DNA from 3 places in the Pseudomonas sp. BGA-UO-ETr-WB11 genome. Region 1 is predicted to be linked to each of the others. Evidence: predicted binding sites of a transcription regulator. Region 1 holds the regulator's gene; each other region holds the start of a gene.
What was found. The regulator sigma-54, encoded in region 1, starts transcription at its own class of promoters, with help from an activator protein. The targets are predictions, from matches to a motif close to ANTGGCATNNANNTTGCTNT.

Region 1 (9,983 bases):
CCGAAGCCTTGGGTGAGGGCCCGATTTTGCCCTGGTTGCACCAGGCTGCTCGTGATCTTGGTGTGTGGATTGTCGCCGGCACGCTGCCTTTGCCGCCGGATGATCAGCCCGAGGCCAAACCCCATGCCTGTTCGCTGCTGATCGATGCGCAGGGCCAACGCGTGGCGCGCTACGACAAATTGCACCTGTTCGACGTGGATGTGGCGGACAATCGCGGCCAGTACCGCGAGTCCGATGACTATGCCCATGGCGCCCGTTTGGTGGTGGCGGACACGCCGGTTGGCCGACTGGGCCTGACGGTGTGCTATGACCTGCGCTTTCCCGCGTTATACAGCGCCCTGCGTGGGGCGGGGGCCGAGCTGATCAGTGCGCCGTCGGCCTTTACCGCAGTGACGGGGGAGGCCCACTGGCAGGTACTGGTGCGTGCTCGGGCAATTGAAACCCAGTGTTACCTGTTGGCCGCCAATCAGGGTGGCATCCATCCAGGCGGGCGAGCAACCTATGGCCATTCGGCGATCATCGATCCCTGGGGCCGGCTGCTGGCCGAGCAGGCGCAAGGCGAGGCGTTGTTGCTGGCCCGTCGTGATGCGACAGAGCAAGCCGCCATTCGCCAGCGCATGCCGGTGCAGAGCCATTGTCGATTTTCTGTGGAGTTAGTATGAGCAACCTTTTGTTATCGGTAAGTGAGCACCTGCTGGGCCCTGGCGGCCTGACGATCGAGCGTTTGCCTGCGGTGCTGGGCGAGCTGGCAGGGCCGGGTATCGATGCCGCCGATTTGTACTTCCATGGTCAGGTGTCGGAAACCTGGGTGCTGGAAGACGGCATCGTCAAGGAAGGCAGCTTCAACCTCGATCAGGGCGTGGGCGTGCGCGCGCAGTCCGGCGAGAAAACCGGTTTTGCCTACAGCAACGCCATCACTGCTGAGGCACTGAGCCAGGCAGCGCGTGCAGCCCGTTCGATTTCTCGAGCAGGCCAGGAAGGGCGTGTGCAGGTGTTTGCCAGCCCTCAGGTCAGTGCCTTGTACGCACAGGACAACCCGCTGGATGTGCTCAGCCGGGCGGAAAAAGTTGAGCTGCTCAAGCGTGTGGACGTCGCCACCCGTGCCCTTGATCCGCGTATTCAGCAGGTTACGGTGAGCCTGGCCGGTGTCTGGGAACGTATTCTTGTAGCGGCCACCGATGGCAGCCTGGCCGCCGATGTGCGACCGCTGGTGCGTTTTAACGTCAGCGTGATCGTTGAGCAGAACGGCCGCCGCGAGCGCGGTGGCCATGGCGGCGGCGGCCGCACCGACTATCGCTACTTTCTCAATGAAGACCGGGCCATGGGCTATGCCCGCGAGGCGCTGCGTCAGGCCCTGGTCAATCTCGAAGCGATTCCCGCGCCGGCTGGCAGCATGCCCGTGGTGATGGGGGCTGGCTGGTCCGGCGTGCTGCTGCACGAAGCAGTCGGGCATGGCCTGGAAGGCGACTTCAATCGCAAAGGCAGTTCGGCCTACAGCGGCCGTATGGGCGAGAAAGTGGCCTCCAGCCTGTGCACCATCGTCGATGACGGCACCCTGTTCGAGCGCCGTGGCTCCCTTAGCGTCGATGACGAAGGCACGCCGACCCAGTGCACCACGCTGATCGAAAATGGCGTGCTCAAGGGCTATATGCAGGACAAGCTGAATGCCCGCCTGATGGGCGTGGCCGCCACCGGCAACGGCCGACGTGAGTCATACGCGCACCTGCCGATGCCGCGCATGACCAATACCTACATGCTGGCGGGGGAAAGCGACCCCGAAGAAATCATCGCTTCCGTGAAGAAAGGCATCTATTGCGCCAATCTGGGCGGTGGTCAGGTGGATATCACCAGCGGCAAGTTTGTGTTCTCGACCAGCGAGGCTTACCTGATCGAGAACGGCAAGATCACCGCACCGGTGAAAGGCGCCACTCTGATTGGTAACGGGCCTGAGGCCATGGGCCGGGTGTCGATGGTCGGCAACGACCTGGCCTTGGACAGCGGCGTGGGTACGTGCGGTAAGGATGGTCAGTCGGTTCCAGTCGGCGTCGGCCAGCCGACCCTGAAGATCGATGTGATCACCGTCGGCGGCACAGGGGCGTGAATTCGTAGGCCAGGTGACGCACAGCGCTACCCGGCCAGAACGCGATGGCTGTGAGGCTTAACGCAAGCCGCGTTTGGCTTCATCCAGTTCGCGGATGTACTTGAAGATTTTGCGGCTGGCGGCAGGTGGTTTGCTTTGTGCGGCTTCATGCTGCGCCTGGCGAATCAACTGGCGCAGGTGCTGGCGGTCCGCATCGGGGTAATCGCCAACGAAGCTGTCCAGTACGGCGTCATCGCCACCCAGGAGGCGGTCGCGCCAGCGTTCCAGGCCGTGAAAGCGTTCGTTGTACTGGCGCGTGGAGGCGTCCAACTGGTCGATCAGGGTCAGGATGGCGTCGATGTCCTGATCACGCATCAGCTTGCCGATGAACAGGATGTGCCGCTTACGGGCGATATTGGCCGTGTGCTTGGGTGCATCGGCCAGTGCTCGGCGCAGGCCGTCGGTGAGGGGCAGGCGGTTAAGCAGGTCGGGTTTGAGGGTGGTCAGGCGTTCGCCTAGATCCACCAGCGCATGCAGTTCGCGCTTGACCTGGGTTTTACTCTTCTCTTCGGAGAAGTCGTCGAGATAGTCAGACATGGGGCTGATCCAATGGGAAACGCTGCCATGATAACCAGACAAAGGCCGGCGGTCTTGGCTGAATGTAGTGAAGAATGAACTGGAGAGAAATATGAACGCATCGGCAACCGTTGGCCCGCAGGCCCTGCCGGAGCTGCAGCAGCAGGTTGAGCAGATTATCGCCGAGGCCGCCCGCCAAGGTGCTAGCGCCTGCGAGGTGGCGGTGTCCCTGGAGCAGGGGCTGTCGACCACGGTGCGCCAGGGCGAAGTGGAAACGGTGGAGTTCAATCGCGATCAGGGCTTTGGCATTACCCTCTACCTGGGGCAGCGCAAAGGCTCGGCCAGCACCTCGGCCAGTGGTGAGGCGGCTATTCGCGAAACCGTGGCCGCGGCCCTGGCGATTGCCCAGCATGCCTCCGCTGATGACTGTGCCGGCCTGGCTGACGCGGCGCTGATGGCCCGTGAGTTGCCGGAGTTGGACCTTTATCACCCCTGGTCGATTACGCCGGAACAGGCGATTGAGCAGGCGCTGCGCTGCGAGGCGGCGGCGTTTGCCGCCGATCAGCGGATCAAGAATGCCGATGGCACCACGCTCAACACCCATCAGGGCTGCCGGGTGTATGGCAATAGTCATGGCTTTATCGGCGGTTACGCCAGCACCCGGCATAGTTTGAGCTGCGTGATGATTGCCGAAGCTGACGGCCTGATGCAGCGCGACTACTGGTACGACGTCAATCGCCAGGGCGAGTTGCTGGCGGACGCCGCGGGTATTGGCCAGCGCGCGGCGTTGCGTGCGGTCAGCCGTCTTGGCGCGCGACCTGTGCCGACCTGCGAGGTGCCGGTGCTGTTTGCTGCAGAAGTGGCCACGGGCTTGTTCAGTCACTTTCTCGCGGCGATTTCTGGCGGCAATCTGTATCGCAAATCCTCCTTTCTGGAGGGCACGTTGGGTCAGCAATTGTTTCCCGACTGGTTGCGCCTGGATGAGCGTCCGCATATCCCGAGGGCTCTGGGCAGCGCCACTTTCGATGGTGATGGCCTGGCTACGTACGCCAAGGCGTTTGTCGACGGCGGCATCCTGCAGTCTTACATCCTTGGCACTTATGCCGGGCGTAAGCTGGGCTTGCCGAGCACGGCCAACTCCGGCGGCGTGCACAACCTGTTTGTCAGCCATGGTACGGACGACCAGGCAGCGCTGCTTAAACGCATGGGCCGCGGCCTGCTGGTGACCGAGTTGATGGGGCAGGGCTTGAACATGGTTACTGGCGACTATTCGCGCGGTGCGGGTGGCTACTGGGTGGAAAACGGGGAAATCCAGTTCCCGGTCCAGGAGGTCACGATTGCCGGCAACCTGCGCGATATGTTCAAGCAGATAGTTGCGGTGGGCAGTGATCTGGAACTGCGCAGCAACATCCGTACGGGTTCGGTGCTGATCGAGAAAATGACGGTGGCGGGCAGTTAAGGCGGGCTGACGAAGGCGAGTAAGGTTTACTCGCCTTCGTCGAAGTAGTTGTTGATCAGTTCGATCACGGCGGTGAGGGCTTCATCTTCCTGTTCACCGCTGGTGGACAGGTGAATGCTCGTGCCTTTACCGGCAGCCAGCATCATCACGGCCATGATGCTTTTACCGTCCACCAGGCTTTCTGGCGTGCGGCCCAGGCGTACCTGGCAGGGGAAGCGCCCGGCGACGCCAACGAACTTTGCTGCAGCGCGGGCGTGCAGGCCAAGTTTGTTGATGATAGTGATTTCGCAGGCGGGCATGACGCGTTGCTTCCTTTTAGCTGAGGTCGCGGTGGCGAACCTGAAGGTTTTTCAGTTGCGGCTTTAGGGTCTTCCCCAGGCGCTCCGCCAGGTAGACCGAGCGGTGATGGCCGCCGGTACAGCCGATGGCGATGGTCACATAGGCTCGGTTGCTGGCGGCAAAGCGCGGTAGCCACTTGTACAGGTATGCGTGGATATCGGTGTACATCTCATCCACGTCAGCCTGGGCCGCCAGGTAGTCGATTACCGGCTGATCCAGCCCGGAATGGGCGCGCAGCTCGGGCTTCCAATAGGGGTTGGGCAGGCAGCGCACATCGAACACCAAGTCGGCGTCCACAGGCATGCCGCGCTTGAAGCCGAAGGATTCGATCAGAAAGGCAGTACCCGGCTCTGGCTTGTTCAACAGGCGTAGCTTGAGGCTGTCGCGCAGTTGATAAAGGTTGAGGTGGGTGGTGTCGATCTTCAGGTCGGCCAGGTCGCTGATGGGCTCCAATAACAGGGACTCATCGCGGATGGCTTCGGCCAGCGAGCGGCTTTCGTCGGTCAGTGGGTGGCGCCGACGCGTCTCGGAGAAGCGCTTGAGCAGGGTCTCTTCGTCGGCATCCAGGTAGAGCACGTCGCACTGGATATGCCGGGCCCGGACTTCGGCCAGCAGTTCAGGAAAACGCTGCAAGTGTGTCGGCAGGTTGCGCGCGTCGATAGACACAGCCACCTGCGGTTGCAGCACTTCGGTGTGCAGCAAGGCGCGCTCAGCCAGCTCGGGAAGCAGGCCAGCCGGCAGGTTGTCGATGCAGTAAAAGCCGTTGTCCTCGAGAACATCAAGGGCGGTGCTCTTGCCCGAGCCGGAACGTCCGCTGACGATGATCAGGCGCATGTTCAGTGACCGTTCTGCGCGTCCACTACGACCTGGTACAGAGCCTCACTGCTCTGGGCCTGGCGTAGGCGCTCACGAACCTCACTACGGTCGAGCATGCTGGCGATCTGGCGCAGCAGCTCCAGGTGTTCATCAGTTGCTGCCTCTGGAACCAGCAAGACAAACAGCAGGTCCACCGGCGCACCGTCAATGGCGTCAAAATCGACAGCACTGTCCAGATGCAACACGGCACTCAGTGGTGCATGACAGCCAGGCAGGCGGCAGTGCGGAATGGCAATACCATTGCCAAAACCGGTCGAGCCGAGCTTTTCCCGGGCTATCAGGCTTTCGAAGATGTCCTGTTCATCCAGTTCGGGCAGCTCGGTGGCTACCAGGCTGGCAATCTGTTCAAGGACGCGTTTTTTGCTGCCGCCCGGCACGCTCACCAAGGAGCGGCCGGGGGTCAGGATATTTTCAAGTCGGATCATAGGAAGGGGGGAGTGTCAGCGGACAGTAGCGCCCTGCAGACGTTCTAGCTGTTTTTCCTTGTGCTTGATCAGTTGACGGTCGAGTTTGTCAGCGAGCAGGTCGATCGCTGCATACATGTCTTCGTGCTCGGCGTTGGCGACGACTTCGGCGCCAGCGACGTGCAGGGTGGCTTCAATTTTCTGCTTGAGTTTTTCGACCGCCATGGTCACCTGAACATTGGTGATTCGGTCGAAGTGACGTGACAATCGGGCGAACTTTTCGTCGATGTAGTCACGCAGGGCGTCGGTCACATCCAGTTGGTGTCCACTGATGTTGACTTGCATACCGCATTCTCCTTGTTGCCGTGTGTAAGTAACAGGCTAGCAGGCCTGTCACCGGAAACACTGTGGCGTTGCTCAAGTCGTCTCAGATAAGTCGTTTACGTTCGCTGGAAGGCGCTATCCCGAGGGATTCACGGTACTTGGCTACGGTTCGACGGGCGACTTGAATGCCTTGTGCTTCCAGTAAACCAGCGATCTTGCTGTCACTCAACGGCTTTTTCTGATTTTCCGCGGCCACCAGTTTTTTGATGATGGCGCGGATCGCGGTGGACGAGCATTCGCCGCCTTCCGAGGTGCTGACGTGGCTGGAAAAGAAGTATTTCAGCTCGTAAATACCGCGTGGGGTGTGCATGAATTTCTGCGTGGTCACCCGCGAAATAGTCGACTCGTGCATACCCACGGCTTCAGCAATGTCGTGCAGAACCAGAGGTTTCATGGCCTCGTCGCCATACTCGAGAAAGCCGCGCTGGTGCTCGACGATCTGGGTCGCAACCTTCATCAGGGTTTCGTTGCGGCTTTGCAGGCTCTTGATGAACCAGCGCGCTTCCTGCAATTGGTTGCGCATAAAGGTGTTGTCGGTACTGGAGTCCGCGCGACGGACGAAGCCTGCGTATTGCGGGTTGACCCGCAGGCGCGGCACGGCCTCCTGGTTGAGTTCTACCAGCCAGCGCTCGTTGTGCTTGCGCACGAGCACGTCGGGGACCACATATTCCGGTTCGTTCGCCGAGATCTGCGAGCATGGACGCGGGTTGAGGCTCTGGATCAGTTCGATGACCTGGCGCAGGTCGTCTTCCTTGAGCTTCAAACGGCGCATCAACTGGCTGTAGTCGCGACTGCCGAGCAGGTCGAGGTAGTCGCCGGTGAGGCGCTTGGCTTCGGTAAGCCAGGGCGTATCGGCATCCAGTTGGCGCAGTTGCAGGAGCAGGCATTCGCGCAGGTCGCGGGCACCGACGCCGGCGGGTTCGAATTGCTGGATGCGATGCAGCACCGCCTCGACTTCGTCCAGTTCGATATCCAGTTCGGGGTCGAAGGCTTCGAGCACTTCTTCGAGGCTTTCTTCGAGGTAGCCCTGGTTGTTGATGCAGTCGATCAGGGTGACCGCAATCAGGCGATCGGTATCGGACATCGGCGCCAGATTCAGCTGCCAGAGCAGGTGTGCCTGCAGGCTCTCACCGGCGGAGGTGCGGGTGGTGAAGTCCCACTCATCATCGTCGCTGTTGCTTGGCAAGCTGCTGGCGCTGGTTTGGTAGATGTCTTCCCAGGATGTGTCGACGGGCAGTTCGTTGGGAATGCGCTCGCCCCAGTCGCCTTCATCGAGGCTGTCGACTGTCGGTGCGGTTTCCTGGTGGTCGGGCTGCTCGGGTGCGCTGGCGGCTTGTACATGCTCGACGTTATCGGCCATGGGGTCGGCGTTGTCGAAATCTTCACCTTCTTCCTGGCGTTCGAGCATCGGATTGGACTCCAGGGCCTCCTGGATCTCTTGCTGCAGATCCAGGGTAGACAGTTGGAGCAAGCGGATGGCCTGTTGCAGCTGCGGTGTCATCGTCAGCTGCTGGCCCATCTTGAGGACTAGCGATGGTTTCATGGCAGGCTAAGAACCTTATTCGCCGGCGCAAAGGCGCATTGACTACGAGGGCGCATCAGGCGCCCGCAATAAGCAAATTATATGCCTGACCTTGAAGGATTTCCCTGTCTAGCGCAACCGATCCATGGCTGAAGGTCGGGTCGTTACAGGCGGAACTCATGGCCCAGGTAGACGTCTTTCACCAGTTGGTTGGCCAGGATGGTTTCGGCATCGCCTTCGGCAATCAGCTGACCGTCGTTAACGATGTAAGCGGTTTCGCAGATGTCCAGGGTTTCACGCACGTTGTGATCGGTGATCAAAACACCGATGCCTTTGGCCTTTAGCTGGTGAATGATCTGCTTGATATCGCCGACGGAAATCGGGTCGACACCGGCAAAGGGTTCATCCAGCAAAATAAACTTGGGATCGCTGGCCAGGGCGCGCGCGATCTCAACCCGGCGTCGCTCGCCACCGGACAGGCTCATGCCCAGGTTGTCGCGGATATGGGTGATGTGGAATTCCTGCAGGAGGCTTTCCAGGCTCTGGCGTCGGCCGCTGCGATCAAGGTCTTTGCGCGTTTCGAGGATGGCCATGATGTTGTCGGCCACCGTCAGCTTGCGAAAGATCGAGGCTTCCTGGGGCAGATAGCCGATGCCAGCTAGGGCGCGGCCATGCATGGGCAGGAAGGTCACATCTTGCTGGTCGATCAGCACGCGGCCCTGATCGGCGGCGACGAGGCCGACAATCATATAGAAACAGGTGGTTTTGCCGGCGCCATTGGGGCCCAGTAGGCCGACGATCTGCCCGCTCTCGATGGACAGGCTGACGTCGCGCACGACTTGGCGGCCTTTATAGCTTTTGGCCAGGTGTTGGGCTTTAAGAGTGGCCATTACTGCGCCTGCTGTTCGGCGGGTTTGCTCTTCGGCTGGATCACCATGTCGATGCGTGGGCGCGGCGAGGTGATGGCACTGCCGTTGGCGCGCCCGGCGTTGACGATCTGGCGTTTGGTGTCATAGACGATTTTCTCGCCTTCGAAGGTGTTGCCTTCCTGAATCACCTTGGCCTGGTCGATCAGTACGATACGCTCATTGCTGGCGTAGTACTGGATGGTCAGGCCATAGGCTTGCACCAACTGCTTGTCGACGGCAGGTTTTTGTTCGTAATAGGCGGGCTTGCCGACGGCGGTGAACACGTCGATATCGCCTTGCGGGGTTTGGGTGATGGTCACGGTGTCGCCGGTGATCTTCAGGCTGCCTTGAGTAATCACTACGCCGCCGCGATAGACGGCCACGCCTTGTTTATCGTCGAGTTCGGCACTGTCGGCCTGCACGCGAATCGGTTGCTCGCGATCAGTGGGCAAGGCCCAGGTGCCGGCGCTGGTGAAGGCGGCGCTCAGGCTGAGCAGCAGGGAGAAGGTTTTAACGAACCTCATGTTGGCCTCTTACGTTGGACAGCAGGAGCATCCTGCCGTCATTCAAGTACGCTTTCATTCCTTGTGCCGTGGTCACTCCATTGGCGGCCTCGATTCTAACGGCTTGCTGGGTCTGCGCATATTCTTTGTCCGGGAATACGGTCAGACGGCTGCTGGTCAGGATCGTCGGTCGGCCTTTGGCGTCGGTGCGTGCCACGCGCACGTTATCAATCAGTTCAACTTCTTTGCCGCCGGGGGCAACTTCGCCGCGACTGCTTTGCACGTGCCAGGGTTGTACGTTGCCGCGGTAAAGCAATAAGTCGGGATTAGTCAGCAGGGTGAGATCGCTGGCTTTGATGTGCTCCAGTTTGTCGCTGGTCATCACATGGTCGAGCGAGCCGTCGGCCTGAAACTGGGTGCTTTTGGCGTTGATGACGTAGAAGTCGATCGCGTTAGCGTCGCTGGCGCTCGGCGGGTTGCGGTTGAAGCTTTCCGGGCGAATGTTCCAGTAGCCCACCGCCGCCAACAGGGCGGCAATGAGGGTAAAGATCAGCGGGCGGCGCAGTTTGCTCAGCATGGTCAGCTCTACAGGTAGGCGTCGAGGGCAGCGTCGAGGCTACCTTGGGCGCGCATGATCAGTTCGCAGAATTCGCGTGCGGCGCCTTCACCACCTCGGGCTTCGGTCACACCATGGGCATGCTGGCGGACAAAGCCGGCGGCATTGGCCACGGCCATGCCCAGGCCGACGCGGCGGATGACGGGCAGGTCAGGCAAGTCGTCGCCCAGATAAGCCACTTGAGCGTAGTTCAGGCCGAGTTCGCCGAGCAGTTCGTCCAGCACCACCAATTTATCTTCGCGGCCCTGATACAGATGCTGGATACCCAGGTTGTTGGCGCGCTTTTCCACTACGGGTGTGCTGCGGCCGCTGATGA
Region 2 (9,983 bases), 210 kb from region 1:
GCGGGATTGCCGGCGGTGATCGTCTGGACATTGCCGCCACGGTGGGTGCCAACGCCTGGGCGCAACTGACCAGCCCCGGCGCAGCCAAGTGGTACCGCGCCAAAGGCCCCGCCTATCAGCGGCTTGAGCTCAAGGTCGGCGCCGGCGCCACCCTGGAATGGCTGCCCCAGGAAACCATCGTCTATTGCGGCGCCCAGGCCGAGCTCAGCACTTGCATTGAGCTCGAAGGCGACGCCCGCCTGTGCTACTGGGACATGGTCGCCCTCGGTCGCCCGGCCAGTGGCGAGCGCTTCAACACGGGGCATTTCCAGGCGCATCTGGATATCCGCCGCGACGGGCAGCTGCTCTGGCACGAGCGCCAGCGCATCCGCGGCGACGACGGCCTGCTCGACTCGCCCATCGGCCTGGCCGGGCAACCGGTGTTCGCCACGTTGCTGATCAGCGGCGAGATCGACGCCGATCTACTCGAACGTTGCCGCATGATTCCCAGCCTGGTACGCGGCGATCTAAGCCAACTGCCAGGCCTGCTGGTGGCCCGCTGCCTGGCCAGCGAAGCGCTGCATGCCCGCGCCTGGCTGATCGACCTTTGGCGCCTGCTGCGCCCTGTATTGCTCGGGCGCGCCGCCGTGCCCCCACGAATCTGGAGTACCTGATGGATCTCACCCCCCGCGAAAAAGACAAGCTGTTGATCTTCACCGCCGGCCTGGTGGCCGAGCGGCGCCTGGCCCGCGGGGTCAAGCTCAACTACCCGGAAGCCATGGCCTACATCAGCGCCGCCCTGCTCGAAGGTGCCCGCGACGGCCAGACCGTGGCCGAGCTGATGCATTTCGGCACGACCCTACTGACCCGCGAGCAGGTGATGGAAGGCATCCCGGAAATGATCCCGGAAATCCAGGTCGAGGCCACTTTCCCGGACGGCACCAAGTTGGTCACCGTCCATCAACCGATCGCGTGAGCCATGAGCATTTCGATTCGCGACGCCCGCGACAACGACCTGGAAGCCATCCGCACCATCTTCAACGACGCCGTGCTTAACACCACGGCGATCTGGATGGATGCCACCGTCGATTTGGCCAACCGCCAAGCCTGGCTGGCCGAACGTCGCCAGCAGGGTTATCCGGTACTGGTGGCGGTGGATGCCGATGACAACCTGCTCGGCTATGCCGCCTATGGCGACTGGCGGCCTTTCGACGGTTTCTGCAACACCGTCGAAAACTCGCTGTACATAAGCGCGGAGCAACGCGGCCGTGGCCTTGGCGTACGGCTGCTCGGCGCACTAATCGAGCGTGCCCGGGCAGACGGCAAACACGTGATGGTCGCCGCCATCGAGAGCGGCAACGCCGCCTCCATCGGCCTGCACCAGCGTTTTGGCTTCGCCATCACCGGGCAGATGCCCCAAGTCGGGCGCAAATTCGGCCGCTGGCTGGACCTGACCTTTATGCAATTGATCCTTACCCCCGAGCGGAGTGCGCCATGATCCCCGGCGAATACCTGATCCAAGACGGCGAAATCGAACTCAACGCCGGCCGTCGCACCTTGAGCATCACCGTAGCCAATAGCGGCGACCGGCCGATCCAGGTCGGATCGCATTTTCACTTCTTCGAAACCAATGACGCGCTCAGCTTCGATCGCGCAGCCGCGCGCGGTATGCGCCTGAATATCGCCGCTGGCACCGCCGTACGCTTCGAGCCGGGCCAATCGCGCCAAGTCGAACTGGTAGACCTCGCTGGCGAGCGCCGTGTGTTTGGCTTTGCCGGTCGTATCATGGGAGCGCTGTGATGAAGATTTCCCGTCAAGCCTACGCCGACATGTTCGGCCCCACCGTCGGCGACAAGGTGCGTCTGGCCGATACCAACCTGTGGATCGAGGTCGAAAAGGACTTCACCACCTACGGCGACGAGGTGAAGTTCGGCGGCGGCAAGGTCATCCGCGACGGCATGGGCCAGAGCCAGCTGTGCGCGGCGGATGTAGTCGACACGGTGATCACCAACGCGCTGATCATCGACCACTGGGGCATTGTCAAAGCCGACGTCGGCTTGAAAGGCGGGCGCATCGCCGCGATCGGCAAAGCCGGTAACCCGGACATCCAGCCGAACGTCACCATCGCCATCGGCGGTGCCACCGAAGTGATCGCCGGCGAGGGCATGATCCTCACCGCCGGCGGCGTCGACACCCATATCCACTTCATCTGCCCGCAGCAGATCGAAGAAGCCCTGATGAGCGGCACCACCACCATGATCGGCGGCGGCACGGGGCCGGCCACCGGCACCTACGCCACCACGGTCACGCCAGGGCCGTGGCATATGGCGATGATGCTCAAGGCCGCCGATGCCTTCCCGATGAACATTGGCTTTACCGGCAAGGGCAACGTCTCACTGCCGGAGCCGTTGATCGAGCAGGTCAAGGCCGGCGCCATTGGCTTAAAGCTGCACGAAGACTGGGGCACCACTCCGGCGGCCATCGACAACTGCCTGAGCGTGGCCGATGAGTACGATGTACAAGTGGCGATCCACACCGACACCCTGAATGAATCCGGTTTCGTCGAAACCACCCTGGGCGCCTTCAAAGGCCGCACCATCCACACCTACCACACCGAAGGTGCCGGCGGCGGCCATGCGCCGGACATCATCAAGGCCTGCGGCTTCCCTAACGTGCTGCCCAGCTCGACCAACCCGACCCGGCCGTTCACCAAGAACACCATCGACGAACACCTGGACATGCTGATGGTCTGCCATCACCTCGATCCGAGCATCGCCGAGGACGTGGCCTTTGCAGAAAGCCGGATCCGCCGCGAGACTATCGCTGCCGAAGACATCCTCCATGACCTCGGTGCGTTCAGCATGATCAGCTCCGACAGCCAGGCCATGGGCCGCGTTGGCGAAGTGATTACCCGCACCTGGCAGACCGCCGACAAGATGAAGCAGCAGCGCGGCGCTCTGCCAGAAGACGGGCCAGGCAACGACAACTTCCGGGTCAAACGTTACATCGCCAAGTACACCATAAACCCGGCGATCACCCACGGCATCAGCCACGAAGTGGGCTCCATCGAAGTGGGCAAGTTTGCCGATCTGGTGCTGTGGCGCCCGGCGTTCTTCGGCGTAAAGCCGACACTGATCCTCAAGGGGGGCGCGATTGCCGCCAGCCTGATGGGCGATGCCAACGCCTCGATCCCAACGCCACAACCGGTGCACTACCGGCCGATGTTCGGCAGCTACGCTGGCATGCTGCACGCCACCAGCCTGACCTTTATCAGCCAGGCCGCCTTCGACGCCGGGGTGCCAGAGCAACTGGGTTTGCAGAAGAAGATTGGCGTGGTCAAGGGCTGCCGTACCGTGCAGAAGAGCGACCTGATCCACAACGACTACCTGCCCGATATCGAAGTTGATCCGCAGACCTATCAGGTCAAGGCCGATGGCCAACTGCTCTGGTGCGAACCGGCCGATGTGCTGCCGCTGGCGCAGCGCTACTTCCTGTTCTGAAGTGACCTCGCCGTCTTGCCCGAGGCTCGACGGCGAGGGCTTGGTACAGCGCTATAACAGCTTCTGCGGCGCCAACGGCAGTTGCAGCAGTTCGACCTGCTGCACCGCACGCGTCAGCAATTGATCAGCCTTGACCGGCCCCAGGTACTCGCACAGGCCGATATACAGCAGGCTTAAGAGTTTGCGCAGCTGCTGCAGATCGAGGCCAATGCGCGCCAAGGTGCCGCCACGCTCGAGCCAGCCACGCAGACGCAAGCGCAGCTCGGTGTCCATGCCCATGTCATTCAGGTTGGCCGCCGCAAAGCGCCGCAGAGAAATCACCTGCGACTCGCTCAACCCGGCAAACAGCGCATCGCTGAGGGCCTCGAAGGTCTGCCGGGCCTGCGCATCCGGACCGCTGACTTCGACGGCTTTGGCGCCAGCACCTTTACGCCAGGCTTCCAGCTGCGCCGCAGGGTCCGGCAACAGCGCCGAACTGGGGCCACTCATCACGCTGATCAACTCGCGGTACAGCAGTGCGCGCTCCAGCTTGCGCCCGCAACGCTTGGCCACCTCGCCGAGAAACTCATTCAGGGCAAAGGATGGTTTGTCTGCGTAGTTGGCCTCCCACAGCGACAGCATCGGCAACAGTTCATCTTCAGTCAGATAACTGGCGAGGCCGGTATAGATCGCACGTCGGCGTGTACTCAGACTCATCTCAAGCCCTCCTACCCAGCTCGCTGGCATCAAAGGTCACACTCTGGCCAAACTCGGGATAACCCACTTCCGCGTGCTCAGAGAAGTCCAGCCCACGCTGTTCGTGCTGCACAGGCACACGCAAGCCAATGGTTTTGGCCATCAGCAAGTACATCATCAATGCCAGTGGAAACACCCAGAGAAAGGCGGCGGCCACACCGAGCAACTGGATCAGCACCCGTGAGCCATCAAACAGATCACCGCTATAAAACAAGCCGGCCGCCAGCGTGCCCCAGACGCCGGCAAAACCATGCACCGGCACCGCGCCCACCACATCATCAAGACGCAGGGCCTCCATCAGGCGCATGCCGTATATCACCAGAAAACCGGCAACTAGACCGGTGAGCAAGGCAAACGCCGGCGCCATGGTGGCGCAGCCCGCCGTGATGCCGACCAGCCCACCCAAGGCACCATTGACGGTACTGGTAAGCAGGATCGGACTGGAACTGCTGCGCAGCGCCAGGACCGCCCCGAGCGCGCCGGCCGCCGCTGCCAGATGGGTGTTCAGAGCAATCAGGCCCAGGCTGACATCGACCTTCAAGGTGCTGCCGGCATTGAAGCCAAACCAGCCGACCCAAAGGATAAAAGCCCCCAAGGTCACCAGGCTGAGGTTATGCCCAGGGATCGAACGCGGCGTACCATCCGGAGCAAAGCGACCCAGGCGCGGGCCCAGCACCAAAATGCCCGCCAATGCACACCAGGCCCCCACACCATGCACCACGGTGGAGCCGGCAAAGTCGATAAACCCCAGCTTCGCCAACCAGCCCTGGCCGCCATAAGCGCCACCCCAGGCCCAGCTGCCGAAGACCGGATAAATGAAACCGCAGATCAGCAACGCACCCATCAGGTAAGCACCGTAACGCGTGCGCTCGGCCATGGCGCCGCTGGCGATGGTTGCTGCCGTGGCCGCGAACATCATCTGAAACAGCAGGAAGGTGAAGTCCCAGGGCTCGCCGCTGTAGGGCGCAAAATGGCTCATGCCATACCAGCCCGTAAGGTTGGCGCCAAACATCAGGCCAAAGCCCACCAGCCAGAACATGATGCTGCCGACGCAGCCGTCCATGAAGTTTTTCATCATCACGTTGACGGCATTCTTGGCCCGCGACATGCCGCTCTCCAGCAGGGCGAAACCCGCCTGCATAAAGAACACCAGGGCACTGGCGAGCACGACCCAGGCGGTATTGATCGCCTCATCAGTGGCCGCGTGGGCCAATGGCGCAACGCCCAACAGGACCAACAACAGCAGAAGATGCTTGTTCATACGGCGCCCCATCATTGAGTGATGAGGAGACATAGCAACTCTTACGCCAACACCGGAAATACGCCTGCATGCGTCCGCAGCAGACCGGCCACCCGACTCTCGCCAGCCGCTAGCTGTTGGCCGTCGCGCGGTGTTGGCTCCAGGCCAGGGCGAAGCCACTGAGGATGATCACCGCCATGCCGAGAATCGCCCAGAGATCCGGCGTGTGGTCGAAGAACAGCATGCCCAGCACGGTCGCGGTGACGATTTGCACATAGGTGAACGGCGCCAGGCTGGCGGCGCTACCGAAGCGGTAGGCATGGGTCAGCAGCATGTGCCCGGTCATGGCGGTGGCGCCCAGGGTCGCCATCAGCAGGCCATCCACCAGGGTTGGCGTCTGCCAGAACCAGGGCAGCAGCACGCTCACGCTCAGGGTGCCGACCAGGGCGGAGAGAAAGTTGCTGGTGGCTGGGTGGTCGGTGCTGCTCAGGCGCCGGGTCAGGAGCTGATACAGGCCAAAGCAGAACGCCGCGCCCAAGGGCAACAGGATCGCCGGAGTAAACAACGCGCCACCAGGGCGCACGATCAGCAATACGCCGAGCAGACCAACGCCCACTGACAGCCACAGGCCGCGACTGATGTGCTCTTTCAGCCAGGTGGCCGACAGCACAATAACCACCAGCGGCGCGAGAAAGATCACCGCCGTGGCCTCACCCAAGGGGATAAAGCGCAGCGCGCTGTAGAACAGCAAGGTGATGGCCACCAGGCTCAGGCCACGCACCAACTGCAACCATGGCCGCTGGGTGCGCAGCAGGTTAAGGCCCATGCGTGGTGCAAACAGGGCGAGCATCAGCACGCTCTGCGACAGGTAGCGCAGCCATACCACCAACAACAGGGGGTACACCGCCGTAAGCGACTTCGACAAAGCATCCTGGCTGGCCAGCAACAACCCGGCAGCCAGAATCAGCAGGATGCCCAAGGTGGGCTGATGACGCGTTGGCACGGACAGGTACCCAACTCATAGTTAGCAGACTAACAATACTAACGACGACGCCAGCGCCTGACCAGCCAGTCAAGACCGCTGACCGCGGACACATCCTTGATATACGACAATCCGCAGCAGCCTTGCGCGACTAGACTGAAAAGTCTCAGCCCATACGCGTTGGAGGATCTTCAGCATGACCAGCCCCAAGTACCTTTGCCTCCTGACCGCTGCCCTGCTGTTGGCGGGATTACCACTGGCCCATGGCGAAACCCTGGTGCCGCTGCAGGGCCAGACCCAACAGCAGATCCAGGCGGACATTGCCGCCTGCCAGAGCAGCGCAAGCAGTACAGCCAGCAGCACCACGAGCAGCAGCGGCGGTGAGCGCTTACGTGGCGCAGCCAAGGGCGCCGTGGCCGGAGCGGCAGCGGCCGAGGTGCGCGGGCAACGACACGACGGCGCCTATGACAAGGTGAATGACGATATCAAACAGGAGTACCGCCAGGAGCAGGCCCGCGACACGGCCAAGGTCGGCGTAGTGGTCGGCGACTCACAGCAGCGCCAGAGCCGGCGCGAAGAGCGGCGCAATGGCGACTCGGCCACCAGCAGCTCGTCGGCGAACTACCAGAGCTGCATGAGCAGCCGCGGCTACTCGATCACCCCGTAACTCAGCGCAGCTGGCTGTCCTTACTACCGCGGCGGTTGTAACCGGCGCTCACGGACTGCTGCTGGTCCAACTGCGCCTGGCAGCTGACGCACAAACGTACACCGCGGATCGCCACACGCCGCGCCTCGGGGATGGGCGCCTCGCACTCGGCGCAATGACTCAGGCTTTCGCCCGTCGGCAGCTGACTGCGAGCGCGCTGGATGGCGTCCTCAATGCTGCTGTCGATCTGCTCCTGCACCGCCCCGTCACTGGCCCAACCACCAGCCATGCCGTTCTCCCACTGAATGCCTGTGAAGGCTCAGGTATGGGCGCATCGACGACCTTTTACAAGCCTGGTACTTACTCTTGCACGTCCATAAATTCCCGCGCCCAGACGAAGTAGTCCTCGGGCTGGGTGTACTTGTGCGCCAGCTCCGAGGCGCTTAAATCATTGCCGCAAGCCAGCTGGCGCTGCTGGCGCAGGCAGTCGTAGGTGGCCTTGATCGCGGCAAAATAAGCCGCATGGCCGTCGACCACGATGCGCACGCCGAGGCTGGCCAGGCGCGCATCGTCGCGCAGCGCCGGATTGCCGTAACTCACCAACATCAAGGGCACCCGCAGATGAACAGCAATCTGTTCCAAGTGCTCGAAGTCGCGCACACCCACCAGGCAGATGGCATCGGCACCGGCCTGCTGATAGGCGCTGGTGCGCTCAATCACCTGCTCGACCGCCAACACGCCGGCATGGGTGCGGGCGATGATCGCCAGCTCACTGTCGACCCGCGCCTCCAGCGCCGCGCGCAGCTTGCCGACGCCCTCGTCGACGCCAATTAGGTCGGTGGATTTGCGCCCGAACTGGGCTGGCAACAGGGTGTCTTCCAGGGTCAGGGCGGCGACGCCAGAACGTTCCAGCTCGACCACGCAGCGCATCACATTGAGGGCATTGCCATAGCCATGGTCGGCATCAGCAATCACCGGCAACTGGGCGACACGACCGATGCGCGTGGCCTGCTCGACGAACTCGCTGAGGCTGATCAGGGCAAAGTCCGGCGCAGCCAAGACCTGCAAGGAGGCGACCGAGCCACCGAGAATGCCGACTTCGAAACCGAGGTCAGAGGCGATGCGCGCCGACATGGGGTCGAACACCGAGGCGGTGTGATAGCAGCAAGTGCCACTGAACAACGCGCGCAGATCAAGGCGGAGCTGATGGTGTGAGATTCGGGACATGGGCGATTCCAGCAACATGGGAGCTAAGGTGAGTCGTCCGTTTGCCCTGGCAAGACACATACCAAAGACCTATTGCCAGCGCTGGCGCGCTGTTGCAGGCAGTCGACGCCTGCAGAAACGGCGGGTTCACGCCAGCCCAGTCGTTGGAGTGGCGACGTGCCGCCACTACCTGAGCCTGTTGCTAGCGATCCGCCAACGGCACAGTCTCGACCCGCACTGCATCCGGCAAGGGCCGGCCGGGAAACCAGCGTTCGTGGATGCGGGCAAAACTGCCATCAGCGCGCATCGCCTGCAGACTGTCCTGCCAGCGGTTGACGATGGCCGCATCGGTCTGCAGAGAGAACGCCAGGTACGACTGATTCTGCATAAAGCACAGCTGACGCTTCACCGCGCTCGCCTCCATGCCGTGCTGAGCCAGCATCTGCGGCAAGGCCACGTCGCTGGCAACCAGCAGGTTGATGCGCTGGTTCTGGAACATGGTCATCATCTTTTCCGGAGTGGTGACCGTAAAGATGTTGTTCAGCCCCTGGCTGCTCAGGTACTCGTGGCTGTACCACTGGCGCGGCACGGCCAGGCGGCCATCGCGAGCCGCATCGGCCAGGTTGTTGATGCGCAAGGGCGAGTCTTGGTGCGAGTAAAAACAGGTGCGCGCCTGCACCAGCGGCCCAACCCACTGGAACAACGCTTCACGCGTGGCACCACGGGCAGTGGCAAACAGCCCGACATTGGCCTGGCTCTTGGCTAGGTTATAACCGCGGGTCCAGGGCGCTAGTTCGATGCGCGCGCTATCACCACTGCGAGCCAACAACGCCTGCACCACTTCGACCACGAACCCCGCCGGCTGGCCATCCTGGCTGTAATTCAGCGGCGGATTCTCTTCGGTGTACAGCCGCAAGTCAGCCGCCTGCAGGCGCAGCACCTGCCACGCGCAGACAGACAAAAGCAAACATCTTTGCATTCTCATTGAAGACTCCCGTGCCTGGGCTGTTACCGCTCCGTTACGGCACTCTAGACGCAGTCTAGCCGGGGCATGACCCAAACGAACGAAGGGCTGAAGGCGCCTGGTCGGCGCCGCAGAGCGGCAACTGACGAACGGTGATCCGGGCCACGACAGCCGCCCAACCCGATACCTCGACTGCGCATATAACAAACGACAATTGGCCAAGCACCCGGCGACGCTCTCGCATACACTGCGCGGCCGTTTTTTCCGGAACACTCGTCGTATGAGTCTCGACCTTCCCGCCAATGCCCTGGGCATCGATTTCGGCACGTCCAACTCCACCGTCGGCTGGCTGCGCCCCGGAGCGCCGACCCTGCTGCCCCTGGAAGAAGGCAAGATCACCCTGCCGTCAGTGCTGTTCTTCAACTACGAAGAACGCCACTCGGTGTTCGGCCGCCTGGCCCTGCACGAGTACCTGGAAGGCTACGAAGGCCGGCTGATGCGCTCGCTGAAAAGCCTGCTGGGCTCCAAGCTGCTGAAAAGCGAAACCACCGTGCTCGGCAGCGCCGTCCCCTTCAAGCAGATCCTTGGCCTGTTTATCGCCGAGTTGAAGCAGCGCGCCGAGGTGATTGCCGAGCGGCCGTTCGAGCAGGTGGTGCTGGGCCGCCCGGTGTTCTTCGTCGACGATGACGAGAAGGCCGACAAAGAAGCCGCCGACACCCTCGAAGGCGTGG
Region 3 (9,983 bases), 640 kb from region 1:
GCCCAGACGCGCCGTCTTTCTCGCCCGTCCGGAAAAAATTCAGAAACGTCCGCTGGCCGATTGCTCAGGCACGCAGCGCGCTTACGGCGCGCATTCTAGCGTGCTGCCAGAAAAAGCAAAGACCGGCCTAACCAGTTTGTTCTCAGACAATGCAAAACGCCCGGAATATCCGGGCGTTTTGTTGTTACGCGTCAAGCTTACAGGTTGTAGCCACGCTCGTTGTGCAGCGCCAGGTCGAGACCAACAGTCTCTTCTTCGTCGCTAACCCGCAGACCCATGACCATGTCGATCACTTTGAGGATCACGTAGGTGACGATGGCGGTGTAGACCACGGTGAAGGCAACACCCTTGAACTGGGTGAAGAACTGCGCGCCGATGTCTTCCACGGTGCCGAAGCCGCCCAGTGCCGGAGCTGCGAAAATACCGGTCAGCAGTGCACCCACGATACCGCCGATACCGTGTACGCCGAAGGCGTCCAGGGAGTCGTCGTAGCCCAGCTTGCGCTTCAGGCTAGTGGCGCAGAAGAAGCAGATCACGCCAGACGACAGGCCGATGATGATGGCGCCCATCGGGCCGCAAGTACCAGCAGCCGGGGTGATAGCCACCAGACCAGCGATCACACCCGAAGCGATACCCAGTGCGCTTGGCTTACCGTGAGTCAGCCACTCGGCGAACATCCAGCCCAGTGCGGCAGCAGCGGTAGCGATCTGAGTGACCAGCATGGCCATACCGGCAGTGCCGTTGGCAGCGACGGCGGAACCGGCGTTGAAACCGAACCAGCCGACCCACAGCATGGCAGCGCCCATCAGGGTGTAGCCGAGGTTGTGCGGAGCCATCGAAGTGGTTGGGTAGCCTTTACGCTTGCCCAGCACGATGCACGCTACCAGACCGGCGATACCGGCGTTGATGTGCACCACGGTGCCGCCAGCGAAGTCCAGCACACCCCAGTCCCACAGCAGGCCGCCGTTGCCGGACCAAACCATGTGTGCGATCGGTGCGTATACCAGGGTGAACCAGATGCCCATGAACACCAACATCGCAGAGAACTTCATGCGCTCAGCGAAAGCACCCACGATCAGCGCCGGAGTGATGATGGCGAAGGTCAGCTGGAACATGATGAACACGCTTTCCGGTACGGCGTAGCTCAGGCTCGCCGGCGTTACGCCAGCCAGGAAAGCTTTCGACAGACCACCGATAAAGGAGTTGAAGTTAACCACCCCTTGTTCCATGCCGGTCACGTCGAACACCAGGCTGTAACCGTAGATAACCCACAGCAGACTGATCAGACCGGTGATGGCAAAACACTGCATCATCACCGACAGGATGTTCTTCGAACGGACCATACCGCCGTAGAACAGCGCCAGGCCGGGGATGGTCATGAACAACACCAGTACGCTGGAAATCAGCATCCACGAGGTGTCACCGGAATTCAGCACAACCTCGTCAGCCATGGCCAGACCTGGGGTTGCAAGGGACAGCAGGGCGCCAAGCCCTGCGAACTTACGCAGAGTCATAGAGTTACTCCTGGGGCGAAGGGGGTTCGGGGCTACGGCTTAAACTGCGTCAGTGCCGGTTTCGCCGGTACGGATGCGGATAGCTTGTTCCAGGTTGACCACAAAGATCTTGCCGTCACCGATTTTGCCGGTGTTGGCCGCCTTGGTGATGGCTTCAATCACGCGATCCAGCTGATCATCAGCAATGGCCACGTCGATCTTCACCTTAGGCAGAAAGTCGACCACGTATTCAGCGCCACGGTACAACTCGGTGTGGCCCTTTTGCCGACCGAAGCCTTTCACTTCAGTGACGGTGATGCCTTGCACGCCGATCTCCGACAGGGATTCGCGCACGTCGTCCAGCTTGAACGGCTTGATGATGGCAGTGACTAGTTTCATGTAACTTTCTCCTGTGTTTGGTGGACTTGCCCCAGGACCGAACCCGTAGCAAGTCTAAGCGCAGTGTCTGGCTTTGTAACGCGCCCGCCGGCCTTTGCCTGCTTTGTTCTGCGCCAACCAAGGGCTTGCGGCGAAACGCATCCGCCTATCCTGTCGCAGCGCAACTGCATCGGTGCATGCGTCGGAAGGGACTAAGCAGAAACCTTGCCAGTTCTGAAAAAACGCTTTGATTCAGTCGCTTACACAGCAAAGTAGGGGCTAGGCCGAATCACAGCCCGACAGCCATGCACGACAACAGTGCACAGCCCTCGCCCCCAGTGCGCGATAACCGTGCAGTCGTGGCCGCCCAGGATTGGTGCCAAGGCTGCGTGCTACACTGCCGGCCGACCGATATTGGAACCTCATCATGCTGCCACCCAAAGCCCTGCTCGACGTCCTCAGCACCCAGGCCGCGCGCCTGTTCAATGGCGACAGCCCATTGCCCCGTGGCGAGTTCGAAGCACAACTCAAAGTTCTGCTGCAAAGCGCCTTCAGCAAGCTCGACCTGGTCAGCCGCGACGAGTTTGATAGCCAGATGGTGGTCCTCGCCCGCACCCGCTCGCGCCTGGAAGCCCTGGAAGCCAAAGTCGCCGAACTGGAAGCCAAGCTAAGCTCTGCGGACACACGCTCTACCGCCGACTGATCAACCGATCACGGCGGGCGATCTGATCAAGGAGTGATCATGTCACTGGCCATCGTCCATAGCCGCGCCCAAGTCGGCATCGAAGCACCGGCGGTCACTGTCGAAGCCCATCTGGCCAACGGCTTGCCCTCTCTGGCGCTGGTGGGTCTGCCGGAAACGGCAGTCAAAGAGAGCAAGGATCGCGTACGCAGCGCCATCCTCAACTGCGCCTTCGACTTCCCACCACGACGCATCACGCTCAACCTGGCACCGGCCGATTTACCCAAGGATGGTGGCCGCTTCGACTTGGCGATTGCCCTGGGCATCCTCGCTGCCAGCGGGCAAATCCCCGCCACCGCCCTGGATAATCTTGAATGCCTCGGCGAGCTGGCCCTGTCCGGCGCCGTGCGCCCGATCCAGGGCGTACTGCCCGCGGCGCTCGCCGCCCGCGCAGCCGGACGCACTCTGGTGGTGCCCCTGGCCAATGCCGAGGAAGCCTGCCTGGCTTCGGGCCTGACGGTGCTGGCGGTTGAGCATCTGCTGCAACTAGCGGCCCACCTGAATGGCCAGACGCCTCTGGCGCCCTACCAACCAGCCGGCCTGCTGCGCCAAGTGCGCCCCTACCCGGACCTGGCCGAAGTGCAGGGGCAGAGCGCCGCCAAGCGGGCACTGCTGATCGCCGCTGCGGGCGCCCATAACCTGCTGTTTTCCGGCCCTCCCGGCACCGGCAAGACCCTGCTGGCCAGCCGCCTTCCGGGCTTACTGCCGCCACTCAATGAGCAGGAAGCCCTGGAAGTCGCGGCGATCCATTCGGTGGCCAGCTATGCGCCACTGGACGCCTGGCCGCAGCGACCGTTTCGCCATCCGCACCATTCGGCGTCGGGACCGGCACTGGTCGGCGGCGGTAGTCGCCCGCAGCCGGGTGAAATTACCTTGGCCCATCACGGCATTTTATTTTTGGACGAGCTCCCCGAGTTCGACCGCAAGGTGCTTGAGGTTTTACGCGAGCCCTTGGAAAGTGGCGAAATTGTGATCGCCCGCGCCCGTGACAAGGTGCGCTTTCCGGCGCGCTTCCAGCTGGTGGCGGCGATGAACCCATGCCCCTGCGGTTACCTCGGCGATCCCAGCGGCCGCTGTCGTTGCAGCGCCGAACAGATTCAGCGCTATCGCAGCAAACTGTCCGGGCCCTTGCTCGACCGCATCGATCTACACCTGCACGTCGCCCGCGAGGCCACCGCTCTGCACGCCAATCCCGACAGCGGCACCAGCAGTGCCCAGGCCGCCGCCACGGTGGCCGCCGCCCGCCAGCGGCAAGAGCAGCGTCAGGGCGGCGCCAATGCCTTTCTCGACCTCCAGCAACTGCGTCAGCACTGCGGCCTCAGCGGCGACGACCAGCACTGGCTGGAAAGCGCCTGCGAACGCCTCGGCCTGTCCCTGCGCGCCGCCCACCGCCTGCTCAAGGTCGCGCGCACCCTGGCGGACCTGGACGCCGTCGACGCGATCCAACGCAGCCATCTGGCTGAAGCCCTGCAATACCGGCCCAGCAGCCCAACAGCCTGAGGCCTGCTAGAAGCGGCTGACCGCCGGCAGGCGCATGGCCGCCACCTCCGCGAGCAAATAGTCGCGCAAACGCTGGAAGCGTTCCTGACCACGGCGCGCTTTGGGCCATACCAGGTAATAACTGCAACCGCTGAACACCGCCGTCGGCAAAGGCAGCGCCAGTCGCCCTTGTTCGACGTCCTCGGCGACCAGCAGCAGATCGCCAATCGACACGCCATAACCGCGTGCCGCGGCGACGATACCCAACTCCAGCATGTCGAACACCTGACCGCTCTTCAGCGGCACCTGCTCGCTCAGGTCCATGGCCTGCAACCACTGGCGCCAGTCACGGCGATCAGGGGTGGGGTGCAGCTGCTCGGCGGCCTGCAGGCGTGTCACGTCCCAGGCGCCGTCGGCCGCAGCCTCGGGAGCGCAGACCGGAATCAGCCACTCCTCGAACAGCTTGACGTGCTCCCAGCCCTCGGGAAACACGCCGGTGTTGAGCAACACCGCGCAGTCGTAGGGCTCACGTTCGAAGTCGACTCGATCGACGTCCATCCACGCTGCCGTCAGCTGCACCTCGATGTCTGGTTGCTGCAGACGAAAACGCGACAACCGCGCCAGCAGCCAACGCATGGTCAGGGTCGAGGGTGCCTTCAGGCGCAGCGCACCCTCCTCGCTACGCAAACTGGCGCAGGCGCTTTCCAGGGCCGCAAAGCCCTGCTGCAACCCTGGCAGCAGCAGCCGCCCCGGCTCGGTCAGGCGCAGGCCGCGGCCTTCGCGGGCAAACAGGCGGCAGCCGAAATCCACCTCCAGGGTGCGGACATGGCGGCTCACTGCACTCTGGGTGATGGCCAGCTCCTGAGCCGCCTTGGTGTAGGACAGGTGGCGGGCGGCCGCCTCAAAGGCGCGCAGGGCATAGAGCGGAGCGAGGCGGCTCATTGATGAGTAAAACTCATGACTGGCATGGCTTTTATCCTTTTGTGCCGGGGCTGGCAGGCTGCGCAGAATAGCGACTATTGCCTGCCACGGAACAGTTCTGGCGGCGCCTGAATGATGATTACCGCTTATGTCTAACAGTACCCGCCATGAACTCTCAGCCCTCCTGCGCCTGGCCGGCCCTCTGGTGGCCGCGCAACTGGCCCACGTGCTGATGGTGTTCACCGACACGGTGATGATGGGCCTGCTCGGCCCCGCCGCCCTGGCCGCCGGCGCGCTCGGCGCGGCCAGCTACAACCTGGTGTCGATCTTCTGCGTCGGGGTGATGGCGGCCGTCGGCAATCTGGTGGCGATCCGTCATGGCGCCGGCGATGGCGACGGCGTGCGGCACATGACCCAGGCCGGCATCTGGGTGGCTGCCGGCCTGGCGCTGCTGGCGGGCATCCTGCTGTGGTGGATGGCGCCGCTACTACAACTGGCCGGCCAGCAAGCCGAGAACATCAGCGGCGCCATGACGTTCCTGCACAGCCTGGTGTTCGCCCTGCCTGGCTATCTGCTGTTTATGGCCCTGCGCGGCTTCACCAGTGCCCTCGGTCGGCCCGGCCCGGTGCTGGCCATCAGCCTGGGCGGCGCCCTGCTCAACTTTGTACTCAATTACGCGCTGATCAAGGGCCTGTTCGGCCTGCCGCAAATTGGCCTGGCCGGCATCGGCCTGGTCACCGCCATCGTCATGAACGGCATGGCCCTGCTGCTGGCGCTGCATATTCGCTGGCAGCCGTTCTACCGGCCGTGGCCATTGCTGACCGGGCTGCTGCGGCCGACCCGGCGCAACCTGGCGGAAAACCTGCGCCTGGGCCTGCCGATCGGCGGTACCTATGTGGTCGAGTCCGGTTTGTTCTTCGTTGCTGCCTTGTGCATGGGCGCGCTGGGTAGCACCCAGTTGGCCGCCCACCAGATCGCCATCCAGGCGGTCTACGTGGTGTTTATGGTGCCGGTGGGGATTTCCTATGCCGCCAGCCTGCGCATCGGCAAGCACTACGGCGCCCAACGCTGGCACGCGGCACGCCAGACCGGACGCCTGGCCATCGGCCTGGGCGCGGCGTGCATGCTCGGTTTTGCCCTGCTGTTCTGGCTCGCGCCACAGTGGGTGATCGGCCTGTTCCTCGACCGCGCCGACGCCGGCAATCAGGCGATCATTGAGCTGGCCGTCAGCCTGCTGGCGATTGCCGCCTGGTTCGAGCTGTTCGACGGCCTGCAGACCATCGCCATGGGCGCCATTCGCGGCCTCAAGGACGCCCGCACCACGCTACTGGTAGGACTGTTCTGCTACTGGGGGATTGGCGCGCCGGCCGCCTGGCTACTGACCTTCACCCTCGGCTGGGGCGCCGAAGGGGTGTGGTGGGGGCTGGCCATCGGCCTGGCCAGCGCCGCCATCGGCCTGACCCTCAGTTTCGAAGCCAAGACCGCGCGCCTGTTAAGGCCGCAGTCGGCAACGGCCAAGGCCTGTCTGTTGTAGGTTGGGTTGCGGAGCACCAACAAGCGCTCGCCGTCAGGACGACAAGCCGGCCAATAGCGCCTGATGCCGGCCGAACACCAGAAAGCGCGCCAATTCGCTGAGTGGCAGCGGCTTGCTGATCAGGTAGCCCTGCACCTGGTCGCAACCAAACTGACGCAGCAAGGCCAATTGCTCGGGCGTCTCCACGCCCTCGGCGACCACCTGCAGATGGAGGTTGTGGCCCAGGTTGATCATCGCCTGCACCAACCGATAGCTGGCCGGCTCCGCCCCCATGCCGCCGACAAAGCTCTTGTCGACCTTGAGCAGGGTGATCGGCAGATTGTTCAGGTGCACGAACGAGGAGAAACCCGTGCCGAAGTCATCCAGGGAGAAGCGCACCCCCAACTGACCGAGCCCCGCCATGGTCTGCTGCACCTGATCGCTGCGGCGCATCACCGCGGTTTCGGTGAGCTCGAACTCTAGCCAATGAGCCTCGACGCCCCGATCGGCAATCAACCGGGTGAGGGTCGGCAATAACTGGCTGTCCTGAAACTGGCGAAACGACAGATTGACCGCCATGTGCAGGGCCGGCAGACCACGCCCGCGCAGCCACTGCATGTCGCGCAAGGCGCGGGCAATCACCCAGTAGCCAAGCGGCACGATCAGGCCGCTCTCTTCCGCCAGTGGAATAAATTCATCCGGGGTCAGCAGCCCACGCTCGGCATGTCGCCAGCGCACCAAGGCTTCCAAGCCCACCACATCACCGCTTTGCAGACACAGCCGCGGCTGGTAATGCAGCTCCAGCTCATCGCGGCGCAGGGCACGGCGCAGCTCGCCTTCGAGGTCGGCACGGCTGCGCGCGCCGCGGCTGTGCCGCTCGTCATACACACTGAAATTGCAGCCCTGAGTGTGCTTGGCCTGCTGCATGGCGATGTGTGCATGCCACATCAACAGGTCGGCACTGACGCCCTCGCTGGCCTCAGCCAAACCCAGGCTGCAGCCGATCAACAAGCTCTCGCCATCGACCCAATAGGGCTCGGCCAAGGCCTCGGTGATCTGCCCGACGATGCGCAGCGCACGCCCCGGATCGCGGCGAATATCCAACAGCAGGGCGAACTCATCACTGCCCAGGCGCGCCAGTTGATCGCAGGCCTCCAGCTCGCCTTTAAGGCGCGCCACTACTTGCAGGATCAGGTGGTCACCGGCCTGGTAGCCGAGGGTGTCATTGGCGTGGCGAAAGTTGTCCAGGTCCAGGTGTGCCATGGCCAGGCCACGGCCAGCGAACTCGCTCAGGCGGGCACGCAACAGGGTATGAAAACCCTGGCGGTTAGCGATGGCGGTCAGTGGGTCCTGTTCTGTCAGGCGCTGCACGGTGCTCTGTAACAGCCCGTGCTTGCCCACATAGCGCAGGCAGCGGCGCAACACATCGCTGGTCAAGCTGCTGCGCACCAGCCAGTCAATCACGCCGGCGGGAGCCTCGACGGGCTCCTGCTCCAGCAGCAACACAGTCGGCAAACGACAGCGCCCAGGGGCCGGCAAGCTCGCTGGGGTACTCAGCAACAGGCCATGTTCCTGTTCATCGAACAGGCTGCAAGCGGCCTCCCAGGAGGGTGCGGTAATCAATGCGGCGGGATTGCCAAGCGCCTGCAGGCAATCGCGCAACAGCGACGACCATTCAGTTTCGGCCAACAGGACTAACCGCAAGGGTTCAACAAGCGCGGACAAACAACCTCCCCAGGTAAGCGTTGTGACAGCCCCCCTGGCTTATCTGCGCCGTTATCGGCGTCATTCTCGTTGCGCATCCCTACGCTGCGGGCCAGAGCTTGCGGCAAAGCGCCAGGCGGAGCAACCGCCGTCAATCGGCACCAACGTACTTATTGCGCGCAAAGCGCCAACCACTGCGCAATCCGGGCGATTGCCCGGCAATGGCCCAGTGGCTCCTGCTGGCCCCGCGAGCCTGTTAAAATGCCCGCCCTTCTTTTCCCGAGCCAGAACCCACGATGTCCCGACTCAATCCCCGGCAGCAAGAAGCCGTGAACTACGTCGGCGGCCCGCTTCTGGTGCTCGCTGGCGCCGGCTCCGGCAAAACCAGCGTGATCACCCGCAAGATCGCCTACCTGGTGCAGCAGTGCGGCATCCGCGCCCAGCACATCGTCGCCATGACCTTTACCAACAAGGCCGCGCGGGAAATGAAAGAGCGCGTCAGCAGCCTGCTCAAGGGCCCCGAGGCGCGCGGCCTGACGGTGTCGACCTTCCACAACCTGGGGATGAACATCATCCGCAAGGAATACGCGGCGCTGGGCTACAAGCCGGGCTTCTCGATTTTCGATGAAGGCGATATCAAGGCCCTGCTCAGCGACATCATGCAGAAGGAATACGCCGGCGACGACGGCACCGATGAGGTGAAGAACTACATCGGCAGCTGGAAGAACGACCTGATCCTGCCCGAGGAGGCCCTGGCCAACGCGCGCAATCCCAAGGAGCAGACCGCCGCCATCGTTTACCTGCATTACCAGCGCACGCTCAAGGCGTATAACGCGGTGGACTTCGACGACCTGATCCTGATGCCGGTGAAGCTGTTTCAGGACAACCCCGACATCCTGGAAAAATGGCAGAACCGCATCCGCTACCTGCTGGTCGACGAATACCAGGACACCAACGCCAGCCAGTACCTGCTGGTGAAGTTGCTGGTCGGCATGCGCAACCAGTTCACCGTGGTCGGCGACGATGACCAGTCGATCTATGCCTGGCGCGGCGCGCGGCCGGAAAACCTGATGCTGCTGAAAGACGACTACCCGTCGCTGAAGGTGGTGATGCTGGAGCAGAACTACCGCTCCACCAGCCGCATCCTCAAATGCGCCAACACCCTGATCGCCAACAACCCCCACGCCTTCGAAAAGCAGCTGTGGAGCGAGATGGGCGTGGGCGACGAGATCCGCGTGATCCGCTGCCGCAACGAAGACGCCGAGTGCGAGCGGGTGGCCTTGGAAATTCTCACCGAACACCTGCGCACCGAACGTCCGTACAGCGACTACGCGATCCTCTACCGCGGCAACTACCAGGCCAAGCTGATGGAGCTGAAGTTGCAGCACCATCAGATTCCCTATCGCCTCAGCGGCGGCACCAGCTTCTTCGCCCGCCAGGAGGTGAAGGACCTGATGAGTTACTTCCGCCTGCTGGTCAACCCGGACGACGACAACGCCTTCCTGCGGGTGATCAACGTGCCGCGCCGCGAAATCGGCTCCACGACCCTGGAAAAGCTCGGCAACTACGCCACCGGGCGCAAGATCAGCATGTACAACGCCAGCGACGAAGTCGGCCTCGGCGAGCACCTCGACAGCCGCTACAGCGAACGCCTGCAGCGCTTCAAGCGCTGGATGGACGGCGTGCGTCGGCAATGCGCCGAGAACGATCCGATCGCCGCGCTGCGCAGCATGGTGATGGACATCGATTACGA

Region 2: a site for sigma-54 is predicted at 5,507-5,526, ahead of AC56DI_RS17325 (ammonium transporter). Genes of this name have one in related genera too.
Region 3: a site for sigma-54 is predicted at 2,085-2,104, ahead of glnK (P-II family nitrogen regulator). Genes of this name have one in related genera too.

What each region holds. Positions count from the first base shown of each region.
Region 1 is NZ_JCAQOS010000008.1:1,024,511-1,034,493, forward strand. Features, by position in the region: gene AC56DI_RS18285 (carbon-nitrogen hydrolase family protein) at 1-662, shown strand, start outside; gene tldD (metalloprotease TldD) at 659-2,101, shown strand; gene yjgA (ribosome biogenesis factor YjgA) at 2,159-2,677, opposite strand; gene pmbA (metalloprotease PmbA) at 2,769-4,115, shown strand; gene AC56DI_RS18305 (HPr family phosphocarrier protein) at 4,142-4,414, opposite strand; gene rapZ (RNase adapter RapZ) at 4,431-5,288, opposite strand; gene ptsN (PTS IIA-like nitrogen regulatory protein PtsN) at 5,291-5,755, opposite strand; gene hpf (ribosome hibernation-promoting factor, HPF/YfiA family) at 5,771-6,079, opposite strand; gene AC56DI_RS18325 (RNA polymerase factor sigma-54) at 6,162-7,661, opposite strand; gene lptB (LPS export ABC transporter ATP-binding protein) at 7,805-8,530, opposite strand; gene lptA (lipopolysaccharide transport periplasmic protein LptA) at 8,530-9,072, opposite strand; gene lptC (LPS export ABC transporter periplasmic protein LptC) at 9,059-9,628, opposite strand; gene AC56DI_RS18345 (KdsC family phosphatase) at 9,637-9,983, opposite strand, start outside.
Region 2 is NZ_JCAQOS010000008.1:814,113-824,095, reverse strand. Features, by position in the region: gene AC56DI_RS17355 (urease accessory protein UreD) at 1-653, shown strand, start outside; gene ureA (urease subunit gamma) at 653-955, shown strand; gene AC56DI_RS17345 (GNAT family N-acetyltransferase) at 959-1,477, shown strand; gene AC56DI_RS17340 (urease subunit beta) at 1,474-1,779, shown strand; gene ureC (urease subunit alpha) at 1,779-3,479, shown strand; gene AC56DI_RS17330 (hypothetical protein) at 3,531-4,175, opposite strand; gene AC56DI_RS17325 (ammonium transporter) at 4,177-5,475, opposite strand; gene AC56DI_RS17320 (DMT family transporter) at 5,585-6,457, opposite strand; gene AC56DI_RS17315 (hypothetical protein) at 6,633-7,103, shown strand; gene AC56DI_RS17310 (DksA/TraR family C4-type zinc finger protein) at 7,105-7,371, opposite strand; gene AC56DI_RS17305 (isocitrate lyase/PEP mutase family protein) at 7,443-8,309, opposite strand; gene AC56DI_RS17300 (substrate-binding periplasmic protein) at 8,491-9,249, opposite strand; gene AC56DI_RS17295 (Hsp70 family protein) at 9,533-9,983, shown strand, end outside.
Region 3 is NZ_JCAQOS010000008.1:385,436-395,418, reverse strand. Features, by position in the region: gene AC56DI_RS15590 (ammonium transporter) at 198-1,514, opposite strand; gene glnK (P-II family nitrogen regulator) at 1,554-1,892, opposite strand; gene AC56DI_RS15580 (accessory factor UbiK family protein) at 2,299-2,574, shown strand; gene AC56DI_RS15575 (YifB family Mg chelatase-like AAA ATPase) at 2,614-4,113, shown strand; gene AC56DI_RS15570 (LysR substrate-binding domain-containing protein) at 4,120-5,034, opposite strand; gene AC56DI_RS15565 (NorM family multidrug efflux MATE transporter) at 5,162-6,547, shown strand; gene AC56DI_RS15560 (putative bifunctional diguanylate cyclase/phosphodiesterase) at 6,581-8,251, opposite strand; gene rep (DNA helicase Rep) at 8,527-9,983, shown strand, end outside.